DNA from 4 places in the Vibrio makurazakiensis genome. Region 4 is predicted to be linked to each of the others. Evidence: predicted binding sites of a transcription regulator. Region 4 holds the regulator's gene; each other region holds the start of a gene.
The links. Region 4 encodes CRP, which controls carbon source genes, mostly activating them, when cyclic AMP is high. Its sites were predicted from a motif close to TGTGANNNNNNTCACA; they were not measured.

Region 1 (3,680 bases), on a different contig from region 4:
ATACGACGAAGTTCTGGAGCAAAACCTAAATCAAGCATACGGTCAGCTTCGTCAAGAATCAGCGTGTCTACGCCATCCAAAAACAAAGAGCGGTGCTCTAGGTGATCGGCAAGGCGACCTGGAGTTGCAACGATAAAACGTGGGTACTTACGCAGTGCTTTTACTTGATCGTTAAAGTTTTCACCACCAACGATCAACGTAGCTTCGTAAGACAAGCCATTTAGCATGCCACGTAATTCACCGTAAACCTGTTTAGCCAGTTCACGAGTTGGCGCCAAAATAACACCACGTGGGTCTTTAGCTGAAAACGCTTTAGTCTTTAGAGCCTTATGCAACATAGGCAGAACAAACGCTAAGGTTTTTCCTGAACCTGTTTTTGATGAAGCCAATAGATCCTTACCGGCAATGGCAACAGGAATGGCTTGCTGTTGGATCTTAGTCGCTTGTTTGAAATCGAAGTGTTTCAAGCTTTTTAATAAGCGATTATCTAGGCCTAAATCTTTAAAGTGCAAAAGGACTCTCCAGTCTTATGTTTCTGTATCGAAAATTTTTTAACGTAACATGATACCGCGAAACACATCAGAATGGGTAGAGATCACATAAAATTAATCATCTGTAGCCGAAATCCCTTCTCTATATTAATTAAAGCCGTAAAAGTCGTTGTTTCAAAAGTAAGACTTAGTTATCTCAATCACGTATTTACTTCAATTATTTAACATTTTTCTGTTCTTAACTATGTGGTTCTATTTTTTATCGCTACAATTATGGTGAAGCGACTATATGCCCAATAATGTATAGCGCATCTATTGATACCAAATTAATCAAGGAGTTCTTATGAACAAAACGTTAATCGCAGCTGCAGCATCTGTATTTTTTCTAGCGGGCTGTGCTTCTGGTCCTGATGAAGCAACGATGGCAAAAATGGATGAACTAAATAACCAAATTTCTCAGCTTAATAGCGATGTAGCCGCGCTTAAGAGTGAACATGAAAGCGCTGAAATGTCAGCGAAGCAAGCAAAAGACGCAGCAATGGCCGCTCAAGAAGAAGCAGCACGTGCTAACGAGCGTATTGATAACATCGCTCAGTCATACACAAAGTAGTTAAAGCACTATTTTAATAGCGCCTACTCTTGAGTAGGCGCTGCTATTTCTACAGGTACACCATTTTGAGCAAATATAGCGGCTCTGGCTTTGGTATCTGACATTTCCGCTTCTTCTAACCACCAAGACAATTCCAAAGGTATATCCAGCTGCTTTTTCGAACCGTCACTTCTTGTTAATGGCTCGTGAGCTTCAATAAATACACTTCTATCAGGTTCCAACGCAATTTTAATCGGCTCATTAATCACCGTTACTTTTTCACCTTTAGCAACTTGATTAAATAACCACTCAATATCTTTTGGCTCCATTCGAATACACCCAGAACTGACCCTTAAGCCAATCCCGAATTCTTTGTTCGTACCATGTATCAAATAGTCGCCGACACCGTAAGCCAACCTTAATGCGTATTGACCTAATGGGTTTTCTGGCCCCGCAGGAACAACTGGTGGTAATTCGATACCTTTTTCTAGGTACTCTTCTCTAATTGACTTAGGTGGTGTCCAGGTTGGGTTCGGTCGCTTTTGACTGATTTTAGTCACCATTTCAGGAGTATCACGACCCACTCTGCCAATACCCACAGGAAAAACGTGTACCTGATTAAGCTCAGGCTCAAAGTAATATAAGCGCAATTCCGCAAGGTTAATGACAATACCTTCACGAGGAGTTTGAGGAAGGATAAAACGCGAAGGAATGCTAAGAACATACCCTTCTTCGGGTAAAAATGGATCTACTCCCTTGTTCGCAGCCATTAATGAAAGGAAGCCAACATCATATTGCTTGGCGATATTCGCTAAGGTTTCACCCTCTACAATTTCATGGTGCTGGATTCTGCCTATAATGCGGCTGCTATCTTGGGGTAATTCGAATGTTGCAGCATGCACACCACCAGCAATCAATCCAGACGTCAATATCGCCATTTTAATTGCTTTGCGAATTTTACTTTGTAATGGGGTCTTCCACTTGGTTTGCATGAACCGCCCTTAACCTATTTATATAACGTAAGGTTAACGTCCTTTGAGCTGTATGATCAACTATGCCGCTGAATAATTGAGCCATCCTTTTCAACAAGAACAGTAAACAAATCGATTGCCTTTCAAGTTTCAACAGATTTAGTTATCAATATAGACTGCACTTGAAATGCTGACTTGAATTGTGACAAACCTCTCATGGAAGCGCTATATAACTCGCTAATATTGCCTCAACAGAAACAAACAGATTCAACAGAATTGGTAATTTACCTCCTGTTCGGTAAATAACGGTAAAACTTTGGAGAAGTACAATGGCAACCCCTCACATTAATGCACAACCTGGTGATTTCGCAGAAACAGTTCTAATGCCAGGCGACCCGCTTCGCGCAAAATACATCGCAGAAACTTTCTTAGATGACGTGAAGCAAGTTTGTGATGTTCGCAACATGTTTGGTTACACAGGTACATACAAGGGCAAAAAAGTATCGGTTATGGGTCACGGCATGGGTATCCCATCATGCTGTATCTACGTACACGAACTGATTGCTGAGTACGGTGTTAAAAACGTAATTCGCGTAGGTAGCTGTGGCGCTGTACGTGACGACGTGAAACTAATGGACGTTGTTATTGGTATGGGCGCTTCTACAGACTCTAAAGTTAACCGTATTCGTTTTAACAACCATGACTTCGCAGCAATTGCTGACTTCGGCCTTCTTGAAGAGTCAGTTAAACAAGCTCGTGCACAAGAAGTACCTGTGAAAGTTGGTAACGTATTCTCTGCAGACCTTTTCTACACTCCAGAAGCTGACCTTTTCGAAAAAATGGAAAAGCTAGGCATCCTAGGTGTTGATATGGAAGCAGCAGGTATCTACGGTGTTGCTGCAGATCTAGGTGCTAAAGCACTGACTATTCTAACAGTTTCTGACCACATCATCCGTGGTGAAAAACTAAGCTCAGAAGATCGTCAAAAGTCATTCAATGACATGATGAAAGTAGCTCTAGAAACAGCAATCAACATCTAATCGAGTTGAAACGCAGTACTTCGCAGCCAAGTTCGCTTGGCTGCCCAGATAATCCCGAGGGGGCGATCGTGTCCAACGGCGAACTGCCAAAAGACGCAGATGGTTTACAACTCAACTTTTGTAAAACATTGGCGTGTGACAACTTTGGATTGAGCGATGCAAAACGATATGTTTTGCAACATGCGAACCCTAAGCGTCCGGCGATGGTTTGTCGTGAGTGTGGAGCTTTCCCCCCCTTACTTAACAACCGTGAAGTGTTGAACGAACTGCATCGTTTACGACAACTTCACAGTGATGGTCTACCCGCTTGTCGAAGTGACGAGTGTGATAATTTTGGGCTATCCGTACACACCCATAAACACCTCTATCATGCTTTTGGCTATAGTGGTGATCGCCAGCGTTACCGTTGCAAAAACTGCCAATCTACTTTCGTAGACAAATGGTCAGGTTCTAATAAAAAGCTTCAATTTCAAGAAAACCTCATGGGACTTCTGTTCATGGGTTATTCCGTACGTGAAATTTGTCGAAAGTTAGAAATAAACCCAAAAACCTTTTATGACCATGTTGATCATATTGCCAGTCGTTGCCG
Region 2 (3,680 bases), on a different contig from region 4:
AGGTAATAGACGTTGGATTAGCGACTCTGACCATGTCTCTAGCGCTTCTGGTAAGAGTGTGTGGTTCGTGTAAGCAAAAGTCTTCGAACTGATAGACCAAGCTTCATCCCAACCTAAACCTTTCTCATCAATCAGAATACGCATCAACTCAGGAATCGCGATAGTTGGGTGCGTATCGTTCAACTGAATGGTTTCGTATTTAGGAAGAGACGCTAGCGTATGACCTGCAGCTTCGTGACGACGCAGGATGTCACGGATAGACGCAGCTGAATGGAAGTACTGCTGCATAAGGCGCAGTGTCTTACCTTTTTCATGGTTATCATTCGGGTACAGTACCTTAGTGATGTTACCAGCATCGATCAGTGAGTGTTGCGCTTCAAAGTAATCGCCGTTATTGAAACTTGCTAAAGAGAAAGGGGCAATCGCCTGACATTCCCAAAGACGCAGTGGGTAAACCGTATTTGACTCGTAACCTACAATAGGTAAATCCCAAGGCATTGCTTTTACTTCCATGCCCGGAACCCAAGTGCGTACTTCTTTTCCGTCAATAGTTTCAACGTTTACATGGCCGTAGAAACCAATGTGCTGCGCTAGTTCTGGGCGAGCAATTTCCCACGGATAACCTTCTACGCCGCGCCATGCATCTGGAGCTTCTTGCTGATGACCATCACGGAAAGATTGTTTGAATAGACCGTACTCGTAGTGCAGACCATAGCCCACAGTTGGGAACTCTTGAGCGGCACAAGAATCCATGAAACAAGCCGCTAGACGCCCTAAACCACCATTACCTAACGATGGGTCACGCTCTTCTTCAAGAAGATCAGTCAGGTTTTGACCTAACTCTTCCATTGCGTGTGTGATTTGCTCATATAGGCCCATGCTGATCAGGTTGTTACCTGTCAATCGACCAATTAGAAATTCTAGTGACAAGTAGTTTACGCTTTTAGCGTTCGTGATTTTCTCGTCATTTTCTGTTGCAAGCATATCGAAAGTTGTTAGCTCTGCTAACGCACGCCCCATTGCTAGGTACCATGCGCGGCTATCCGCTGATTCAATCGTAGTTGCATAAGTTGCAGATAAATGTTTTTTAACACTTTCTTGGAACGACACTTTATCGAAATTTTTTTGTTGAGTTGCTTTCATTTCAGAAATCTCTCTTTTTGTTTTAATTCATCTGTGACATATCGTGCATGGTCACCGTTAACTAAACATCATCCTGCTTTCGCTCCTTTAAAGGAGTAGAAGGGAGGGCGTAGGGGGCGTACTCAGTACCAGTTAGTGATCCAACTCTCACCATCGTATGGATTCCCCACATTCGGGGTGATTACGATCACACCACCTTGTTGCATAACCTAACCACAAACGATGACTTTTCAATTTATCGACTCATTATCAAACTTCATTTTTGACGAATTGATCACGAAATAATTTAAGTTGTTTCTTAAATTCTCATCAATTTCTGTAGTAACACACCGAACATCACGTTCATAAAACCCGACCAAGCGTGACGTTAATCACAAATACAGGGCGTAGAGACTCCAAAACAAGCGCTAGACCAATAATTCAGAACTCGATCATGGTTTGTAGAGTTTTGCTTCACGTAACATGCGCTCAAAGAACAATAATGCTGTGGAATTCGTCCCTCATTATTCGATTGTCAAAAATAAGGTTCATTATCGACATGTGGATTCCGTCAAAGTTAACCCGTCCGGGTCGTTTGCATAACGCCATAGTAAGACCAAAGGTTTTAGACCTTCTGCAACCTGCCCCTTACTACAAATTGGTGCTATTTCGTTCACCTGCGGGCTACGGAAAAACAACCATGGCGGCTCAATGGTTGACCGATAAATCCAATGTCGGTTGGTATAGCGTTGATGACAGTGATAACGATGCTTTTCGCTTTATCAACTACTTATTGCAATCTCTAAATAAAGCTACTCACAACGCCTGTCCAAACTCACAGAAGCTTGCAGAAAAACGACAGTTCTCGTCACTTCACTCCTTGTTCAGCGAAGTTTTTGCTGAAATGAGTGAATTTAGTCAAGAGTGCTACATCGTTCTTGATGACTATCATGTGATCACCAATGATGATATTCACGAAGCCATGCGTTTTTTCCTAAAACACATGCCAGACAATTTGACTCTGGTTGTCACTAGCCGAGCGACTCCTCCGCTAGGAACTGCAAACCTTCGTGTTCGTGATCTTATGATCGAAATTGGTAATGACTTGTTGGCGTTTGATACGGAAGAGACCACACGATTTTTCAATCAACGTGTCGCAGATGGAATTGACGATGTGACCGCTGATAACCTGAGAAACTATGTAGAAGGCTGGCCTTCTGCGCTTCAATTAATTGCGTTGCAAGCTCAACACCAGAAACGTACTTTGGCTCAGTCAGCCGAATCAGTTTCTCACTTCAATCATGCGCACCTTTGGGACTATTTAGTTGAAGAGGTCTTTGACTTACTGGACAAAGAGACTCGCCACTTCTTAATGCAATGCTCGGTACTCGATCACTTCAATGACGAGTTAGTGTATGAACTAACTCAACGCGAAGATGCATTAGGTATGATCGAATCATTGAACCGATACGGTTTGTTCATTTACCCTCTTGAAGGCGAACATAACTGGTATCGCTTCCACAATTTATTTGCTGAATTTTTGGCACATGAACGCCAAGCGAGAATTCCTCAGCAAGAAAAAGAACTGCACTGTAATGCCGCTCATGCTTGGCTAAAACAAGACACCCCACATCAAGCATTAGGTCATGCTCAGAAAGCAAAGAATGGGGATTTAATTGCTCAGATCCTTGATGACTATGGTTGGAAAATGTTTAACCAGGGTGAGTTGTCTTCACTTGAAATGGCCGTTAAGCAACTTAATCGCGACCAACTGTACAGCAACCCTAAGTTATCAATGCTTCGAGCATGGTTAGCACAAAGCCAACACCGCTATGACCAAGTGGGAACCTTACTAGCCGAAGCAGAAGATGAGTATAAAAAACGCGAAATCACCTTAGATACTCAACAACAAGGTCAATACAATGCGCTGCGTGCTCAAGTTGCAATTAACAGTAATCAACCAGAAGCTGCGCTAGAGTTAGCGGAATTGGCGCTCAGCCAACTTAATACGAATATCTACCGCAGTCGTATTGTGGCAACTTCGGTCGTAGGTGAAGTTAACCATGTAATGGGGAATTTAAGCCGCGCGCTTCCAATGATGCAGCAAACTGAAAAGCTCGCACGTCAGTATCAGGTTTACCATCAGGCACTCTGGGCAATTCTGCAGCAGAGTGAAATTCTCATAGCTCAAGGGTATGTGCAAGCGGCCTTTGAGTTGCAAGACTCTGCATTCAAACTCATTGAAGACCACCAACTCCAACACGTTCCTTTGCATGAATTCTTGCTACGTATCCGGGCTCAAGTGTTTTGGTGCTGGAACCGTTTAGACGAGGCAGAAGAGTGTTGTTATAAAGGGCTAGAAATTTTAGGTCACCACTCACCAAGTAAGCATCTGCACAGCTATTCTATGCTTGCGAGGATTGCGATTGGTCGTGGTGAGCTCGATAAAGCAGCCAAGTTTATCGAACAAATACAACACCTATTACGTCAGTCTACTTACCATGTTGACTGGACAGCCAACGCCTCTTTGTCTTTGCTGTTGTTTTGGCAGATGAAAG
Region 3 (3,680 bases), on a different contig from region 4:
AGGCAAATACGGAAGTGCTTTATCTCCACCGACATCGAGCGTTCGCATCACCACTTGTTTAGAAGGGTAAGTATCTAAAACAGAACGGTACAGCTTTACCTGCTCATCTTCAGATGGAAAACGGTGTTGTAACAAGAATGATATTTCAGTTCGATACAAACCGACACCATCAACACCTTGGTTAATGGCAATATTAGTATCTGCACTTAAGCCTGCATTTAGCATGACTTCAATTTTTCTGCCATCTTCGGTGATTGCTGGTTGGTACAGATCCTTATTGACCATAGAAGAAAGCTCTGTCTCTTCTAAAACCAGTTCGCCATATTCTTGCAGCAAGCTTTCATTAGGTTCAATGAACACATCGCCGCTATAACCATCGACAATCGCCTGTAAGCCATTTACTTGCTCTAAATTTAGAGTCAGCCCCATGACCGCAGGAATACCCAAAGCACGAGATAAAATCGCCGCATGGGAGTTAGCAGCTCCCTCTAAAGAAACCACTGCTAGTAATTTCTCTTTTGGGATAGATGCTAAAACAGAAGCGGTAAGTTCACGTACAACTAGGATGATAGGCTGATCAATCGACCGAGTTTCTTGCTCTGTATTATGCAAGAAATACAGCAAACGCTGCCCAAGTTCTCGAATGTCTTGAGCTCGCTCTCGCAGGTACACATCAGACATACGCGCAAAGCGATTGGAGTAAGTTTCAACAACTTGTCTCAACGCCCAATCAGCGCGATCGCCTTTCTGAATCTGCGCCTTGAGATCGTTACGCAGCATCGGGTCATTCAATAAGTGAGTAAACAAATCAAAAATCGCTAGCGCATCTTTATTGATATCACTATCTAATCTTTTACGCATCCGACGAAAATCATTAAGCGCATTTTCGATAGCGACCAGTAGCAACTCATGTTCTCGTTCAATATTGAGTGTTGAGGCTGGGTATATTTCTGTAAGTTCAGGCTGGGTGTTGTCCCACCATAGGTGGCCTATAGCAACACCTGAAGAGGCAGCAATCCCTTTTGTCGCTTGAGTTTCTTGCTCTGCAAGTAACCAATGACCTTGCGTTTGCGCGTGAGCAACAATGACAGCGAGCTGGGCGGCGAGTGTAACTAAAAAAGACTCTTCCATTTCGCTAAACAAACGTGGGGACTTTTGCTGAATAACTAATACGCCCAGCACTTGTTTACGATATATGATCGGAGTACCGAGAAAAGAATGATAGATATCCTCTCCCAGTTCAGGAAAGAATTTAAAACTTGGATGGCGAGATACTTCGGCAAGGTTGATCGGTTCAGCGCTGCGTTTGACTAAACCGACTAAGCCTTCATGGTATCCAATATGAATGCTATCGCCTTGGAACGTTAAGCCTTGAGTCGCCATTAACTCAAGGCGTTCCATTTCATCATTGGCTAAGTACACGGTGCAACATTCAGTTTGCATCGCGTTACATGTCTCTTTTACTAAAATATCTAATGCTGTGTGTACATCTTCTACTCTAGATACTTGTTCAACTATTTCCCTTAGTTGACTGAGCATGTTTAACCTCTACGTTGTTTACGTTTTCCTTTGGCTTTTCGCTCTTTAAAAGGCATAGCTAAAGAAGCAAACTCTTTCATTGCACGACGGTATACGTCTCGCTTAAAAGAAACCACTTGTCGAACTGGGTACCAATAACTCACCCAGCGCCAACCATCAAACTCAGGTGTACTTCCACGCTGCATATTAATTCGCGACTCATCGCAATCTAAGCGTAGAAGAAACCACTTCTGTTTTTGTCCAATACAGACAGGTTTGGAATCCCAACGAACTAACCGCTTAGGTAACTTATATCGTAACCAATGGCGACTTGTCGCAACGATCTTCACATCCTTTTTTGTAAGGCCAACCTCTTCATATAACTCACGGTACATTGCCTGTTCCGGAGTTTCACCCTCATCAATTCCACCTTGAGGGAATTGCCATGAATGTTGCCCGTATCGTTTAGCCCAGAAGACCTGACCATGGTTGTTACAGATTACAATACCAACATTTAATCGGTAACCATCGCCATCTATCACTGGCCAACCTCTATCTAAATTTTTAATTACTCTGATTTTTCCACATATCCCCAATCGGAGCAAACTTAGTGATGTGATTAAACCTATATTTATCGTTTTTAACGTTACTTTGGATAACTTTTGTTCAAAAAGTAGTTATCAACAAAAGAGTGAGACATAGACCACATTTATTCACCTTTTCTGTGAATAACTGTGTGTAGAATTCTAGTTTTACTATCAAAGATAACAATAACTAACCAGACGCCCCACAAGACAAAAAAGAAAAACATTAAAAATAATAATTACTATACAACAACTTAAAACAAAAACCGCCAATTATAAACTTAACTTACAGGCACTAGATCAACCCAAAAAACAGATCGGTTAAAGATCAACCAAGCAAGGGTTTATCCACACTAAACAATCCAAAACCCATTTCTAAAGATATTTATCAAGTATTTATTGCACTTAACACCACTGTTTATTTACTCAGTACAATTTAATTTCCTCAAATTTTTGCCATCTCCTGTGGATAACCTCTTATTTGATCATTAGTCGCACACTACGATCAATTATTCACCAGCTAATATTTTCTAGAATCTGATAAAATATCCTTTTCCCAAAACGATCAGATCAATGAAATCAGAACCTAAGTCAGAAGCTGAACTTCTAGAAAGAGCTCAAGCCATTGCAGGGCTAACATTTAAGGAACTGGCTGACGAAGCTCATATGGATGTGCCACCGGATCTCAAACGAGACAAAGGTTGGGTTGGACAACTATTAGAGTGGCACCTTGGGGCACCTGCTGGTAGTAAGCCTGAACAAGATTTTGCAAACTTAGGGATCGAGCTAAAAAGTATTCCTATCGGCTATTCTGGAAAGCCACTAGAAACCACTTTTGTATGCGTGGCGCCATTAATTGGCGTACAAGGTTTAACTTGGGAAACGAGCCACGTTCGAAATAAGCTTTCCAAGGTTCTTTGGATCCCAGTTGAAGGAGAACGAGAAATCCCTTTAGCAGAAAGGCACGTTGGATCCCCTCTTTTATGGCAGCCTAATCAAGAAGAAGAGCAAATCCTGAGAAATGATTGGGAGGAATTAATGGAGCTGATCGTACTTGGAAATGTTGGACAAATCACAGCTAGACACGGTGAAGCACTGCACCTTAGACCCAAAGCTGCCAACAACAAGGTTCTAACGGAAGCTTATGGAACGACGGGAAAGCCCATTAAGACCAAGCCAAAAGGTTTTTATTTAAGAACTCAATTTACAGCAAAGATCCTCACCCAGCATTACGCCTAGATCCTCATCCAAATGTTCGTGGATACAGGAAACTCAATGAGTCGTTAAGGATAATTCAATATCACAATAAGTTTGAGTTGGTGTCTCTCCAAATTCGTCGTATGCATTATGTAATCTTAAGTAGGCTTTAGTTATGCCTAGACGAAGCAACTCTTCTTTTACTTTATCCAATGAATTGAAATGAATCGGCTCATCATCTTCTTTTACTGGTTCTAACTTATGTTTGTATTCCACTGCTAGTAGATATTCAGATACATCAGAGCAGCCAATAACATAAACTTTAGGTGGGTTGTAAGAATCTTTGTGGTGCCCATGTAACCACATATCAAGTTGATGTTT
Region 4 (3,680 bases):
TTCACCAACTTTGTGAACATAAAAGAGAGAAGTATTTATGATCATCCCACACCAAGACATTGCACCCGAAACGCTTGAAAACCTCATCAAAGAGTTTGTACTTCGAGAAGGGACTGACTACGGTGATATGGAAGTTTCACTGCAAAATAAAATTGACCAAGTTAAACATCAGTTAGCACAAGGTGAAGCCGTTATCGTATTTTCAGAACTGCACGAGACGGTTGATATTCAATTACGTCGACACATGTAATTATGCTAGAAAGCATGAAATTATCCTTATGCTGTCCTTCAAAATAAGTCGTGTTATAGTAGAAAACGATTGCTAACAAGTAAGTTACTACAAAGACAAGGGTTGTCATGTCCGCTAAACATCCAATTATTGCCGTAACAGGTTCCTCTGGTGCCGGTACAACAACTACATCTGAAGCCTTTAGAAAAATGTTCAATATGATGGACGTTAAGGCAGCTTGGGTAGAAGGGGATAGTTTTCACCGCTTTACTCGCCCAGAAATGGATGTTGAGATCCGTAAAGCTCGTGAACAAGGTAAGCACATTAGCTACTTTGGCCCGCAAGCAAACGACTTCGGAACACTAGAAGAGTTTTTCCGTAAGTACGGTAATGAAGGCATTGGTCAAGCTCGTCGTTACCTACACACTTTTGATGAAGCAGTTCCATATAACCAAATGCCGGGTACGTTCACTCCCTGGACAGATATCCCTGATGATTCAGACGTATTATTCTATGAAGGCCTACATGGTGGCGTAGTCGATGGTGATATCAACGTATCTCAACATGTCGATTTGCTGATCGGCATGGTGCCAATTGTAAACCTAGAGTGGATACAAAAATTTGTCCGTGATACTCGTGACCGTGGTCACTCTAGAGAAGCTGTAATGGATTCTATCGTCCGCTCTATGGATGATTACCTCAATTACATCACCCCACAATTTTCACGTACTCATATTAACTTTCAACGTGTACCAACCGTCGATACATCCAACCCATTAAACGCCAAAGGCATTCCTAGCCTTGATGAAAGTTTTGTTGTTATACGATTGCGCGGTATTAAAAACGTCGACTTCCCATATTTATTGGCGATGATTGATGGTTCATTTATGTCTCGTCACAACACTCTTGTTGTCCCTGGCGGCAAGATGAGTTTCGCTATGGAACTGATCGTTAGACCAATCCTGCAGCAGCTCATTGAAACCGGAAAAATAGGTTAACCGTACATCGTGCTACCAGGTTACTTTTCATACCGTGATCATGTGCACAATTTTGCTTAAAAAATCGTAGGTTGGTCACGATTAAAATCAAGAAATAGTGACCGAAAAAGGATACTATTTTAAACCGAAACACAAGATAGCTTGCAGCACTGTAAAAGTGCTCTTATCCTACTAGGCCATATTTAAGGCTTAGCTAATTAACACGGAAAGCAGCAAGCATACCCTGCAGAGGAAGTGAGATATTATGGTTCTAGGTAAACCTCAAACCGATCCAACATTAGAATGGTTTCTGTCACATTGTCATATTCATAAGTACCCTTCTAAAAGTACGCTTATCCACGCTGGTGAGAAAGCGGAAACCCTTTACTACATTGTTAAAGGTTCTGTTGCGGTTCTAATTAAAGACGAAGAAGGTAAGGAAATGATTCTTTCTTACCTAAACCAAGGTGACTTCATTGGTGAACTTGGTCTGTTCGAAGAAGACCAAGAGCGTACAGCTTGGGTTCGTGCTAAATCTCCTTGTGAAGTAGCTGAAATTTCTTTCAAGAAGTTCCGCCAACTTATCCAAGTAAACCCAGACATCCTAATGCGTCTATCTTCACAAATGGCTAACCGCCTACAAGTGACTAGCCAAAAAGTAGGTGACTTAGCATTCCTTGACGTTACTGGTCGTATTGCACAAACGCTACTAAACCTAGCGAAACAACCTGATGCAATGACTCACCCAGACGGCATGCAAATCAAGATCACTCGTCAAGAAATCGGCCAAATCGTTGGTTGTTCTCGTGAGACTGTTGGTCGTATCTTGAAGATGCTAGAAGAGCAAAACCTAATTTCTGCTCACGGTAAAACTATTGTAGTTTACGGTACTCGTTAATTTCGATTAACTGAGCAAAAACTAAAAAGCCACCCAATGCAAATTGGGTGGCTTTTTTAATATTCTAAATTTAACAGGCTGCGGTTAACTAGCCATTCGTGCTTTCAAAGATCTTATCTGCAGAAGCAGCAACAAAACCCGTGTATAGCTCACCATTATCCATAGGGTAACGTTTAGCAAACTCGTAAAAGCCACCAGGAACGATTTCAGAACCCTCAGTAAAAGTAACGGGTACTTTGTCAGCCATGGTTGATGATTGCTCTAACAATACCTCTGGTGTCCCTTTTACTTCCCCGCCCGCTTCGTTAATCGTGAAACCAGATTGACGCAGATGATTATTTACATCTTTCACTTCGTCAAATTCATTCAGCTGATTGACACTTACTGTAAAGTGGTTCGCACCATAACCATGTGCAGCAAGCCACGAAGCATATTCACTTTCTTTCGCTAAGGTTTGGTAGTCAGCAAAGCTAAGTTCCCATAATCTACCCGACGACAAGAATTCATGCCCTGCCAGTGTTTCACTATCAACCTGTTCAACAAGCTTAGCGACTATCGCTTGTAACTCTGCTGAGCACTCTTCCACTTTCAACTCACTAATGAAAACTTTAGGCTGGTTCATATCCGGATGTTCAAAGTGTTGTGCGACCAATTTTTTGCTCTCGAACACATAATCACCACAAGCTTTATAGCCCGCATCTAGAAATGGTTGAGCAAGTGTTTCTATACCGAGAGGTACTACGTTGAAAGTTCTCAATGCAATATGGTCGTTGATCAATGCTTCATCTTCTTGCAGCAGTTGGTGAACCTTATCTGCTGAAGGGCAAAGGCGTTGAATGTAGTCTTTCCATAGGGCAGTGAATAATACATCTGGCGTCATGATGACTCCTTGTCGGGGGGTGTCTAGCAAGCTAGAAGATTGGATTTAAAGTGAAGGCTCTCCCCTAAACGGTTTGAGCCATCAACCTGTGACGTATGTATTCTAAATATTGTTATTATTGTTTTTTATTAAAGCCTCGCCGTTATCACTCCCTTCAGAAACATGAAGGAGATTAAAAGCGGCGAGGGAAAATATTAAAGCTCGATACCTGGACTAAATGTCGCAGGCAATAATGTCTCATTACCTTCCATTGAAGCCATTGGGTAAGCACAATAATCCGCAGCGTAGAATGCACTTGGGCGTAAGTTACCCGATGCACCAGGCCCACCAAATGGCGCGTCGCCACTTGCACCTGTTAGTTGACGGTTACGGTTAACAATACCCGCACGGATATGGTCAACAAAGTATTCCCACTCAGAGTCATTGGTTGATACAAGACCTGCTGATAAACCAAAGCGAGTATCATTCGCTAGCTCTACCGCACGCTCTAATGACTCATAACGAACCACTTGTAGTAAGGGCCCGAAGTATTCTTCATCAGGTAATTCTGAGATTGCCGTAGCATCAATAATACCCGGAGTAACGAATGCAGCTTCACCCGCTTTCGCTTCTACTAAGCTGACGCCACCCAATGATTGTAGATTTGCTTGTGCATCCAGAATGAATTTCGCAGCCGCTTCTGAGATTTGAGGCCCC

Region 1: deoD (purine-nucleoside phosphorylase) is a predicted target of CRP. The motif match lies at 2,253-2,268, and genes of this name have one in related genera.
Region 2: malT (HTH-type transcriptional regulator MalT) is a predicted target of CRP. The motif match lies at 1,504-1,519, and genes of this name have one in related genera.
Region 3: rppH (RNA pyrophosphohydrolase) is a predicted target of CRP. The motif match lies at 2,211-2,226, and genes of this name have one in related genera.

Annotation. Positions count from the first base shown of each region.
Region 1 covers NZ_JAKJSW010000118.1:4,562-8,241, forward strand. The annotation lists gene L4C33_RS13720 (DEAD/DEAH box helicase) at 1-512, opposite strand, end outside; gene L4C33_RS13725 (Lpp/OprI family alanine-zipper lipoprotein) at 835-1,101, shown strand; gene L4C33_RS13730 (L,D-transpeptidase family protein) at 1,125-2,018, opposite strand; gene deoD (purine-nucleoside phosphorylase) at 2,381-3,091, shown strand; gene L4C33_RS13740 (transposase) at 3,160-3,680, shown strand, end outside.
Region 2 covers NZ_JAKJSW010000063.1:9,203-12,882, reverse strand. The annotation lists gene L4C33_RS09430 (glycogen/starch/alpha-glucan phosphorylase) at 1-1,143, opposite strand, end outside; gene malT (HTH-type transcriptional regulator MalT) at 1,682-3,680, shown strand, end outside.
Region 3 covers NZ_JAKJSW010000020.1:16,501-20,180, forward strand. The annotation lists gene ptsP (phosphoenolpyruvate--protein phosphotransferase) at 1-1,539, opposite strand, end outside; gene rppH (RNA pyrophosphohydrolase) at 1,542-2,060, opposite strand; gene mutH (DNA mismatch repair endonuclease MutH) at 2,676-3,341, shown strand; gene L4C33_RS02455 (DUF6482 family protein) at 3,375-3,680, opposite strand, start outside.
Region 4 covers NZ_JAKJSW010000041.1:8,434-12,113, reverse strand. The annotation lists gene L4C33_RS06790 (YheU family protein) at 38-250, shown strand; gene L4C33_RS06785 (phosphoribulokinase) at 358-1,227, shown strand; gene crp (cAMP-activated global transcriptional regulator CRP) at 1,472-2,104, shown strand; gene L4C33_RS06775 (DUF1338 domain-containing protein) at 2,193-2,984, opposite strand; gene astD (succinylglutamate-semialdehyde dehydrogenase) at 3,179-3,680, opposite strand, start outside.